DNA from 3 places in the Telluria sp. RT2P19 genome. Region 3 is predicted to be linked to each of the others. Evidence: predicted binding sites of a transcription regulator. Region 3 holds the regulator's gene; each other region holds the start of a gene.
What was found. Region 3 encodes LexA, which represses DNA repair genes until DNA is damaged. Its sites were predicted from a motif close to ACTGTATNNNNATACAGT; they were not measured.
Positions count from the first base shown of each region.

Region 1: the regulator LexA is predicted to act here: its motif matches at 1,438-1,455, upstream of AC56KW_RS22990 (VRR-NUC domain-containing protein).
Region 2: the regulator LexA is predicted to act here: its motif matches at 1,365-1,382, upstream of AC56KW_RS05980 (ATP-dependent helicase).

Region 1 covers NZ_JCASIL010000024.1:45,358-48,628, reverse strand. The annotation lists gene AC56KW_RS22990 (VRR-NUC domain-containing protein) at 1-1,424, opposite strand, end outside; gene AC56KW_RS22985 (hypothetical protein) at 1,530-2,249, opposite strand; gene AC56KW_RS22980 (M15 family metallopeptidase) at 2,342-3,193, shown strand.
Region 2 covers NZ_JCASIL010000003.1:387,525-390,795, forward strand. The annotation lists gene AC56KW_RS05980 (ATP-dependent helicase) at 1-1,340, opposite strand, end outside; gene AC56KW_RS05985 (hypothetical protein) at 1,446-1,676, shown strand; gene AC56KW_RS05990 (hypothetical protein) at 1,720-1,938, opposite strand; gene AC56KW_RS05995 (hypothetical protein) at 2,140-2,316, shown strand; gene AC56KW_RS06000 (chromate transporter) at 2,379-3,008, shown strand; gene AC56KW_RS06005 (chromate transporter) at 3,005-3,271, shown strand, end outside.
Region 3 covers NZ_JCASIL010000010.1:89,308-92,578, reverse strand. The annotation lists gene priB (primosomal replication protein N) at 1-110, opposite strand, end outside; gene rpsF (30S ribosomal protein S6) at 152-547, opposite strand; gene lexA (transcriptional repressor LexA) at 831-1,460, shown strand; gene AC56KW_RS13980 (tetratricopeptide repeat protein) at 1,520-2,236, opposite strand; gene AC56KW_RS13975 (cystathionine gamma-synthase family protein) at 2,357-3,271, opposite strand, start outside.

The DNA of each region.
Region 1 (3,271 bases), on a different contig from region 3:
TGGGCCGGCGGGATGCAGGCCAGCGCCAGTTCGATGACGTCGAGCGTGATGCCGTCCCAGTGCACGAACGGCGACTGCAAGCCGGTTTTCTCGTGATAGTTGCGGCGGATCGTGTCGCGATAGCTGCCACTGTCAAGCTCCGCCAGGCAGGCGGCGAATTCAGGCTGCCTGCGCTGGTGGAAGTCGGCGCTGTGCAGGTCGGCCGGACCACGGTGGAAGGGGTGGAAGAAGGCGCCGGGGATGGCGGCGAACACGGCGCGCCAGCACAACAGGCCAAACAGGGTGTTGGCCAGCGCGTTCTCGACATAGAACACCGGTGCGTCGTCCTGATGCAGGTGGCCGCGCACGGCGCCTTCCACCCAGCGTTCGCCATTCGGCGGCGCCAGGCGCAGGTCGATGCGGTCGACGACCGTCTTGCCGCGCGGGGCCAGGCGCGCGTGGCCCAGGCGACGCGCCAGGCGCGGCGCGATACGGGCCAGGTGCTGGCGCTCGGCCTCGTTTTCGGGCGCTGCCTGGGCCAGCGTGAGCAGGGCGTGGGCCTGGTCGAAGCGTTCGTGTTTTTCGAGCACCCGGATTGCGCGGGATCGCGCGCCGGGAAAGCGGCAGCGCGCATAGGCGGCGTAGGCGCCGTCCCAATCCTTCAGTTTTTCGTAGTGCTGGCCGATGTGGAACACGAGCTTCTCGCGCCGGCTCTCGAGCCAGTCGTTGTCGAAGGCGTGCAGGGGCAGGTCGCGCACCACCTCGTCCACGTCCTCGCCGGCGGCAAAGCGTTCGCGGCAGGCGTGCAGCTGCAGGTAGTGGTCGACGTCGACGCGCCGGCGGAAACCGCGCGAGGCCGGCGAGATATCGACGGTCTCGTAGCGGAACAGGCCCAGGTCGGACAGCACGAAATCGGTCCAGCCCTGGTGCAGGTTGCCGAAGAAGACCAGCCGCAGGCGATCGCACAACGGCTTGACCAGGATGCGCCAGGCGACGTCGGGACAGGCCGGATGCCAGGCGGAGAAGCGCCGCGCTGCGGGGAACAGGGGGCGCAGGGCGTCGAGCTGCGCTTCCTTGCGTGCGCTCTTGCGCTGCAATTGCGCGCCGAAGGCGTCGGCAAGCTCGGGCTTGGACAGCAGGTCGAACAACTCGTCGAGGGTAAGCTCGGGGTCGGCCTCGATCCAGCCGGTGCCGAGCAGGTGTCTGGCGGCCTCGACCGGGCAACCGATCTCGGCATAGCTCAGTTTGCTGGCGCGGAACAGATTCCCCTTGCGCATGACCATGCGCACGAACAGCGCGCGCGCGCTGTGCGGAAGGGTGGGGAAGGCGGCCAGGAAGGCGTGTTCGCCGTCGTCGAGCAGGTCGCCATAGCGTTCGCCGATCCAATCGAGAACGCGCTGGAAGTTATCCAGATAATAAAACTCGTTTTCCAACACCCTGATCATGACCAAACGCCCACCTGTACTTATATACAGTATAGCGCTTTCCGGCCGCGATCGCCTGGCAGTTTGCCCGCATCGGCACCGAGCGCGGGCGTTTTTACAACGCTGCTAGCGAGCCGGACGTGTCCGGCAGGGCCCGTCGGCGCAGGCGACGGGCGCCTCGCCTTCGCCGGGCCCGGCGTGGAAGTCGGCGTGGGAGATCACGGCCGAGATCAGGGCGACGTCGCTGTCGTCCTGGGCCGCGCCCGGGCGCGCCGGGTCGACGGTGCGGGGCGGCCGCGAGGACTGGCGCGGCGCTGCTCCTGCCCGGCCTTGCGCCGCCGACGCGCGAAGACGGGCGCCCGCCCCCGCGCGCGGCTCCGGACGCCGTGGCGGGGGCGCCTTGACCTGCGCCGGCGCAAGCCTGGCCGGGGCGGGCCGGGCGGCCGCCGGTTCGAGCAGGCGCAGCGCAGGAACGGGCGCCGGAGCGGGCGGCGCCAGGACAGGCTCCGGAGCAGCCTGCGGCGCCAGGGCGGACGCCGGCGCGGCATCGACGATCAGGGCCGTCGCGGCCGGCGCATGCGCTGGCGGCGCGCTCGCCGCCGCAGGAGGAACTGCCTCGGTACGCGCCATCTCGAGCGGCGCCGGAACGGCGCCTTTCGCCAGCCATGCCAGGGTCGCCGTCAATCCCAGCGCCAGCACGGCCGCCATCCCATACCACGCCAGGCGCGCACCGTTGCCGGCCGCGCCGCGGCGCGCCGGCGCGCGCTCGAGCTTGGCAAGTATGCTGTCTTCATGGCCGCCGCGGCGGGAAGACGACATCAGGTTGGGACGCAGATGGGGATGCATGCGGTTGTCTTGATTTTCGTCTGATGGACGCACGACATTACTCCTAAGATTGGCTTCTCCTGTGCTGATTAGAAACAATCCTGGGGAGTCCGATGCTGATCTTTGTCGCCCTTCTGTACGTTTGTCTGGCATCCGGCCTGGCTTGGCTCGTTCTTTTTCCAGGCGGACAGTCCCTGGTATCGCGCGGCGTGCAGGCCGTGCGGGGCCTGGCCGACCGCGTCGTCAGCGGCCGCGATGCCGCCACGCGCGCCGCCGCGGCCATGCGCGACAGCCTGACCCTGGCGCTACGCGAGCGGGTGCTGCAGGGACTGCGGGAGGGCTTCGTCCGCCACCGCGTGCTGCTGGCGATCGGCGCGCCGGCGGTCCTGATCCCGTCGCTGCTGGCGCTGGCCCTGAGCAATCCGGCGATGCTGCCGGCGTACGAGGGCAGCGCCGCCTTGCCCGACGAGCAGGTGGCGGCGCTGCTGGCCGGCGAACAGCTGGTGCCGCCGATGGCGCCGCCGCCCGGGGCGTTCACCACGACCGAGGTCGAACTGGTGCGGCCGATGCTGGTCAATGCCAGCCGCAACTGGGGCTTGCTGCATCCCGACTTCAACCAGCGGCTGCTGTTGGCGTTCAAGATCATGAAGGAACAGCACGGCTACGAGATGGCGCTGCTCGAAGGCTACCGCAGCCCGGCGCGCCAGGACGAGCTGGCGGCCGCCGGCGGCCACGTCACCAATGCGCGCGCCTTCCAGAGCTGGCACCAGTTCGGCCTGGCCGCCGACTGCGCCTTCCTGCGCGACGGCAAGCTGGTGATTTCGGAAAAAGACCCATGGGCGATGCGCGGCTACCAGCTGTACGGCCAGGTGACCGAATCGCTGGGACTGACCTGGGGTGGACGCTGGAAGATGATGGACTTCGGCCACATCGAACTGCGGATGCGTGGCGTGATGGGGCGCTGAGCCGGCGTGGGCGCACGGCTGTTGTGCGATTTTCGGAATTTTGGCCGCGTTGCGCAGAGTCAAGCGGCGCCTTGTAGG
Region 2 (3,271 bases), on a different contig from region 3:
CCGGGAATGAGTTGCAGCGCGCGAAAGCCGGCCAGCCGCCCGCTCGGGTTCTGGGCAAAGCGCAGCAGCGCCAGCACGTCCTTGATATGGGCCGCTTCCAGGAATTTCAGGCCGCCGAACTTGACGAAAGGAATGTTGCGGCGCATGAGTTCGAGCTCCAGCGCGGCGCTGTGGCTGGCGGCGCGAAACAGCACCGCCTGCGACTTCAGCGTGACGCCGGCCTCGCGCTGTTCGAGGATGCGGTTGCAGACCCAGCGCGCCTGTTCGGCTTCGTCGGGAATCAAGACCAGCTGCGGCTTGACGCTGGACACCTTGTCGGTCCACAGCGTCTTGGCGTGACGCTCGAGCGCGGCGCCGATCACGGCGTTGGAGGCGTCCAGGATGGGTTGCGTGGAACGGTAGTTGCGCTCCAGCGTGATCAGCTGCGCCGGCTGCGAGAACTGGCTCGAGAAATCGAGGATATTGCGCACCGTGGCGCCGCGAAAACCATAGATCGACTGGGCGTCGTCACCCACGACCATCACGCCGCGGCCGTCGGGCTTCATGCCGGTGACGATGGAAGCCTGCAGGCGGTTCGTGTCCTGGTACTCGTCGACCAGCACGTGATCGAACAGCGCGCCCAGTTCGAGCCCCAGCACCGGGTCGGCCGCCATCTCGGCCCAGAACAGCAGCAGGTCGTCGTAGTCGAGCACGTTCTGCTCCTGCTTGGCGTCGACGTAGGCGCCGAACAGCGTCTTGAGCTGCGCTTCCCATTCACTGCACCAGGGAAAGAATGCCTGCAAGACCTTGTCCAGCGGCTCGCGGCCATTGACCACGCGCGAGTAGATCGACAGGCACGTGCCTTTCAGCGGGAAGCGTTTTTCAAGGCGGCTCAGGCCGATCTCGTGGCGCACCATGCCCATCAGGTCTTCGGCGTCGCCGCGGTCGTGGATCGTGAACCCCTCGTCCAGGCCGATGCGGCCGGAGAACGCGCGCAGCAGGCGCGCGCCGATGCTGTGGAAGGTGCCGGCCCAGGGCAAGGTGACCTGCGATCGCGTCCCCTTGAGCCCGAACAGCCGGTGCAGCACGCCACCGGCGCGCTGGGTCATTTCGGTGGCGGCGCGGCGCGAAAAGGTCAGCAGCAGGATGCGCTGCGGATCCGCTCCCGACTGGATCAGGCGCGCCACCCGGTGCGCCAGCGTATTGGTCTTGCCGGAACCGGCGCCGGCCACGACCAGCAAGGGCCGCGGCGCCGCCATGCCGACGTCATGCTCGACCGCCGCCCGCTGTTCGGGGTTGAGGCAGGCGAACGGGTCGTCGGTGGCAGGCGGTGGAGCGTTCGGATCGGCGACGGCGGACATGGCTGAGCAATCTGGAAATGCCATACTGTACATTTATCCAGTCTAGCGCCGCAAGCAGAAGTTGGCGTCGCAGGCCGACGCCATCAAACCGTCGTCAGGAACGGCATGCGCCAGGGCCTCAACATTTCCTGCCAAGTCACGGATAATCAAGGCGTTTTTTGGATATCCACAAAGTCTGTGAATAAGTATGTGGAAAAGCGGGGGCTTGACACGCTGGAGGCGGCCCATGGTGCGGGTTTCAACAATTTGCCTATTGGGAAGGCAATCCCGTTTACGATCAAAATCAAAGGTTTACATGCAGTTGCCTTAAGCATACACCTTATCCGCCATAAATAATTCGTCGACCGGATGCCAGCACAAACGTCGCGCCGGCCATCTTTCAAGCGCCCGCCCGGCGCCGTTCCGGCTCGAGGACCACGCGTTCGATCACGCGCGCGCCCACGCCCTGCGATTTGAGATACTCGACGGCGGGCATGACGCCCGACTCATGCAAGGTGGCGATGCCGCGCGTCACGACGTCGCGCTGCCAGGTGTTACGCCTGATTTCGAAGGAAGCCGCAAGGCCTTGGTTGATTTCCTGGGCACGGAAAGGGCTCATGGCGCTTGTCTCCGATGAGTTATGTCGCTGGCATAGCATGAATGGCATCACGAGTATTGACGATGCACGCTCAAAGTCAATGTCAGACCAGTATCAATGCGAGGGCAATTCGTACCCGACGACGGCGTCTGCGCTGCGCTGCGCCGCCCTGCTGTCTTCCTGCCTACAATCGGCTGCATACGACCAATCGCGAGGACATCCATGAGCATCCAGCCCGATCCCGACCTGAACCCCGGTGACGAAGCCGCCCCCGGCACGCCCGGCGCCGGTGAAAACGTGTGCGACGCCTGCGCCGGCCGCGGCACCCTGGCCGACGGAAAACCCTGTCCGCAGTGCGGCGGGACCGGCCATGTAATGGAAGGCATCGGCGGCGGCTGAGCGCTTTATCCGCCGCGGGTTGCGCATGGACAGGACGCGCGGCGAGCGGCGATAATCGCCGAATGAGCGCTTCCCCCTCCCCCGTTCCTTCGGCAACGCCCATTTCGCCAGCAGCCGACTTGCCCATGCCGGTCCCCGAACGTCCGCGTCCGGCGTCGCTGACCGACTTGTTCGTATCGTTCACGCTGATCGCCCTGCAGGGCTTCGGCGGCGTACTGGCCGTGATCCAGCAGCAGGTCGTCGAGCGCAAGCGCTGGATGAGCAACGAGGAATTCATCGAGGAGTGGTCGGTCGCCCAGATCATGCCGGGCCCGAACGTCTGCAACCTGGCGATGATGATCGGCACTCGCCACTTCGGCCTGGCCGGCGCCATGAGCGCACTGGCCGGCATCCTCACCGTGCCGCTGATCCTGGTACTGTGCCTGGCCCTGGTCTACGCCCAGTTTTCCACCCTGCCCCAGGTGCAGGGCGCCCTGCGCGGCATGGCCGCCGTTGCCGCCGGCCTGATCGCCGCGACCGGCCTGCGCATGTCGGTGGCCCTGTCGAAGAACGTGATCCCGCTCGCGGCCTGCATCGCGATCGCTGGCGCCGGCTTCGTCCTGCTGGCCTGGATCCGGGTGCCGCTGGCGCTTGTCATCGCCCTGCTCGGCGGCCTGGGCTGCGTGCTGGCCTGGCGCGCCCTCAAGCCATGAGCGCGCCGACCCTGGCGTTCGGCTGGCATGACTGGCTGAACCTGTTCGTCCACTTCCTGATGCTGTCCATGATGTCGCTCGGCGGCGCGATCTCGACCACGTCCGAGATGCAGCGCTACCTGGTCGAGCGCCAGGGCTGGCTGAGCCAGACCCAGTTCGCCGATTCGGTGGCGCTGGCCCAGTCGTCGCCAGGGCCGAACGTGCTGTTCGTGGCGCTGCTGGGCTGGCACGTCGGGCTCAATTCCGGCAGCATGGCGGCGGCG
Region 3 (3,271 bases):
CGCTGATGCGAACTGTGCATCAGGATGGCTGAAACGATCGGCACGCCGGCCGGGGTGTAGCGCAGTACGTCACGCTCGGCGATGGTCGCCACGAGCTGGAGCTGGTTCACCCGGTTCTTCTACTGCTTGCTGCTGGATTCCTGGGAAAGACTTAGGCAGCGGCAGCGGCTGGAGCTGCTGCAGGAGCGGCTGCTTCTGCGCGGTGGCTCTTGGCTGCGTCTTCGCGCTGCACCGATTTCATCATCGGCGACGGTGCGGTTTCTGCTTTCTTCATCTTGACGGTCAGATGACGCAGGACGGCATCATTGAACTTGAATGCGGTTTCCAGCTCGACCAGGGTCTCGTTGTCGCACTCGATGTTCAGGCAGATGTAGTGTGCTTTCGGCAGCTTCTGGATCTGGTAAGCCATCTGGCGGCGACCCCAGTCTTCCACGCGATGGATGTTACCGCCGCGGCTGGTCACCGTGGCCTTGTAACGTTCGATCATCGCCGGGACTTGCTCGCTCTGGTCCGGATGGACGATAAAAACGATTTCATAATGACGCATGCATTACTCCTTGAGGACGTTTTAAACAAATGCCCACCTCGGCGTCAAGACGAGTGTGGGAAGGGAACAGCCAGCTAGTATAGCGTGGATTGGGCGAAATGGGAACATGGCCGTCAAGACCTGCGTTTCCAAGTGCCCCTCACTCGACAATTACACTGGACAAGCGCGGGTTTTTCGTTTCTTGTGCGCTTTTTTTGCGCTTTTTCGTGTATATCCCTTGCGTATAGCAGAATACTGTACAAAAATACAGTCTACCTCTACAACCCGTTTCCGCAAGATATTTATGCTCAAGCTCACTGCAAGGCAAGAACAGATCCTTAACCTGATCAAGGAAGCGATCGAGAACACGGGTTTCCCTCCGACCCGGGCCGAGATCGCATCCGAACTGGGTTTCCGCTCGGCCAATGCGGCCGAAGAACACCTGCAAGCGCTGGCGCGCAAGGGCGCGATCGAGATTTCGCCGGGCACTTCGCGCGGCATCCGCCTGGTCGGCGCCACCGCCGTGCAGATCCCGATGCCGCCGCCTTCCCTGATGTCGCTGCCGCTGGTCGGGCGCGTCGCCGCCGGCAATCCGATCCTGGCCCAGGAACACGTCGAAGCGACCTATAACGTCGACACCGCGATGTTCGCGGCGCGGCCCGACTTTTTGCTGAAAGTAAAGGGCTGGTCGATGCGCGATGCCGGCATCATGGATGGCGACTTCCTGGCGGTCAAGAAAATCGACAGCGCCAAGAACGGCCAGATCGTCGTCGCCCGCCTGGGCGAAGAAGTCACCGTCAAGCGCTACCGCAAGACGGGCGACCTGGTCGAGCTGCTGCCAGAAAATCCCGACTTCAGCGTGATCCAGGTCACGCCAGACGAAGAGTTCGCGCTCGAGGGGCTGGCGGTTGGCTTGATGCGTAGCTGGAACTAATCGGCAGTATCTGCTTCAAGTACCTGCGCCGGCCATGTGCCGGCGCTTCCTTTTGCAGCCTAGTTCTTGGCCTTGTTGACCACTGAATTGTGCTGCTCCACGAAGGCTTCGGTCGCGCTGCGCCAGGCGGCGAAATCGGCCAGCACCATCTTCGAATTGACTTTCGCGCCTTCGGCGATGTTCTGGCGCACCTGTTCCAGGTAGGCGGTCGAGGCTTCCGTTTCCTGCTTGTTCATCAGCTTGGCGATATCGGGCGGGATGCGCTTGGTCAGCGGCGACTGCGCGTTCAGGTTGGTCACCATCTTGTTGTAGCAATCCTGCCAGTTGGTCACCGCCTTGTTCACCCGCTCGATGTCGTCGTTCACCTTCGACACCGCCGGGATGCGGGGCGACGGGCAACGGTATTCGCCCGACTGCAGGTCGGCGCCGTCGTAGCCCTTGATCCAGTAATCGATCTCGGCGCGGCGCTCCACGCGCTGCTGCATGACCGCGAGCGAATCGGCAGCGACCTTGTTGCCCTTGGCGGCCGACTTTTCAAACAGCTCCCTGGCCCTGGCTTCGTCGACCGCGCCGGCTTCGCCGTACCAGTACATCTGCCCCAGTTGCTGCTGGGCTTGCGGATTGCCGGCGTTGGCCAGCCTGGTATAGATCTTGAGCGCGCCGGCGTAGTCTTTTTTCTCGAACAGGGCGTTGGCATCCTCGAGCTCGCCTGCGAAGGCGGCGCCGCCGGCCACCATGGCGACCGAAAGGGAGAGGCAGGACAGGAATCGTTTCATGGGCACTTGGCAAGGCTGGGCTGGTAAAAGTCCATGATAGCCGTGTTTTACGGCTGGGCTCAACCGCAAATATGACAAGACCGGCTATCGCCGGCCCCATCAACCCATCTTTTACTCGCCTTACGCGTCCAGCGCCTGGCGGAAGTCGCCGACCAGGTCGTCCGTGTCCTCGATGCCCACCGACACCCGGATCAAACCTTCCGCGATGCCCATGCTGGCGCGCCGCTCGGGCCCCATCTCGAAGAAGATCGTGTGCGCCACCGGGATCACGAGGGTCCGGTTGTCGCCCAGGTTCGACGCCGGGATTGCCAGTTGCAGGCGGTTCAGGTAGTCGAACGGATCAATCTCTTGCTTGAGCTCGAAACTGAGCAGCGAGCCACCGGAACGGAACAAGGCCTTGACGATCCCGTTCTGCGGATGCGATGCCAGGCCCGGATAATGCACGGCCGCCACGCGCTCGTCCGCTTCGAGCATCGTCGCCAGCGCCAGCGCGTTGGCGCTGGTGCGTTCCATGCGCAGCGCCAGCGTCTCGGCCCCGACCGCGATGTGGTGCGCCGCTTCCGGCCCCAGCGCGGCGCCGAAGTCGCGCAGCGCCTTGGCGCGCAATTGCGCCATGCCTTGCGCGGCAGGTGCCTGCCTGCGAAAGTTCTGGGCGATGTTCGGATACCCCGCCCAGTCGAACAGGCCGGTATCGGTCAGTGCGCCACCCAGCGCGATGCCATGCCCGCCGATCGACTTGGTCAACGAGTTGACCACCAGGCCGGCGCCCACATCCTTCGGACGGAACAGCCAGGGCGTGGTCATCGTGTTGTCGACCACGTACAGGATGCCCCGCGCCCGGCACAGTTCGCCGATGCGCGCCAGGTCCGCCACCTGCGTGCGCGGATTGGCGATGGTCTCGACGAACACCATGCGCGTGCTCGGCAACAAGGCCGCCTCGACCTGGGCCACGTCGGTGGCGTCGACAAAGGCGACATCCACGCCCTGGGCCGCCACCGTCTGCCACAGGCTGTTGGTGTTCCCGAACAGGAAGCT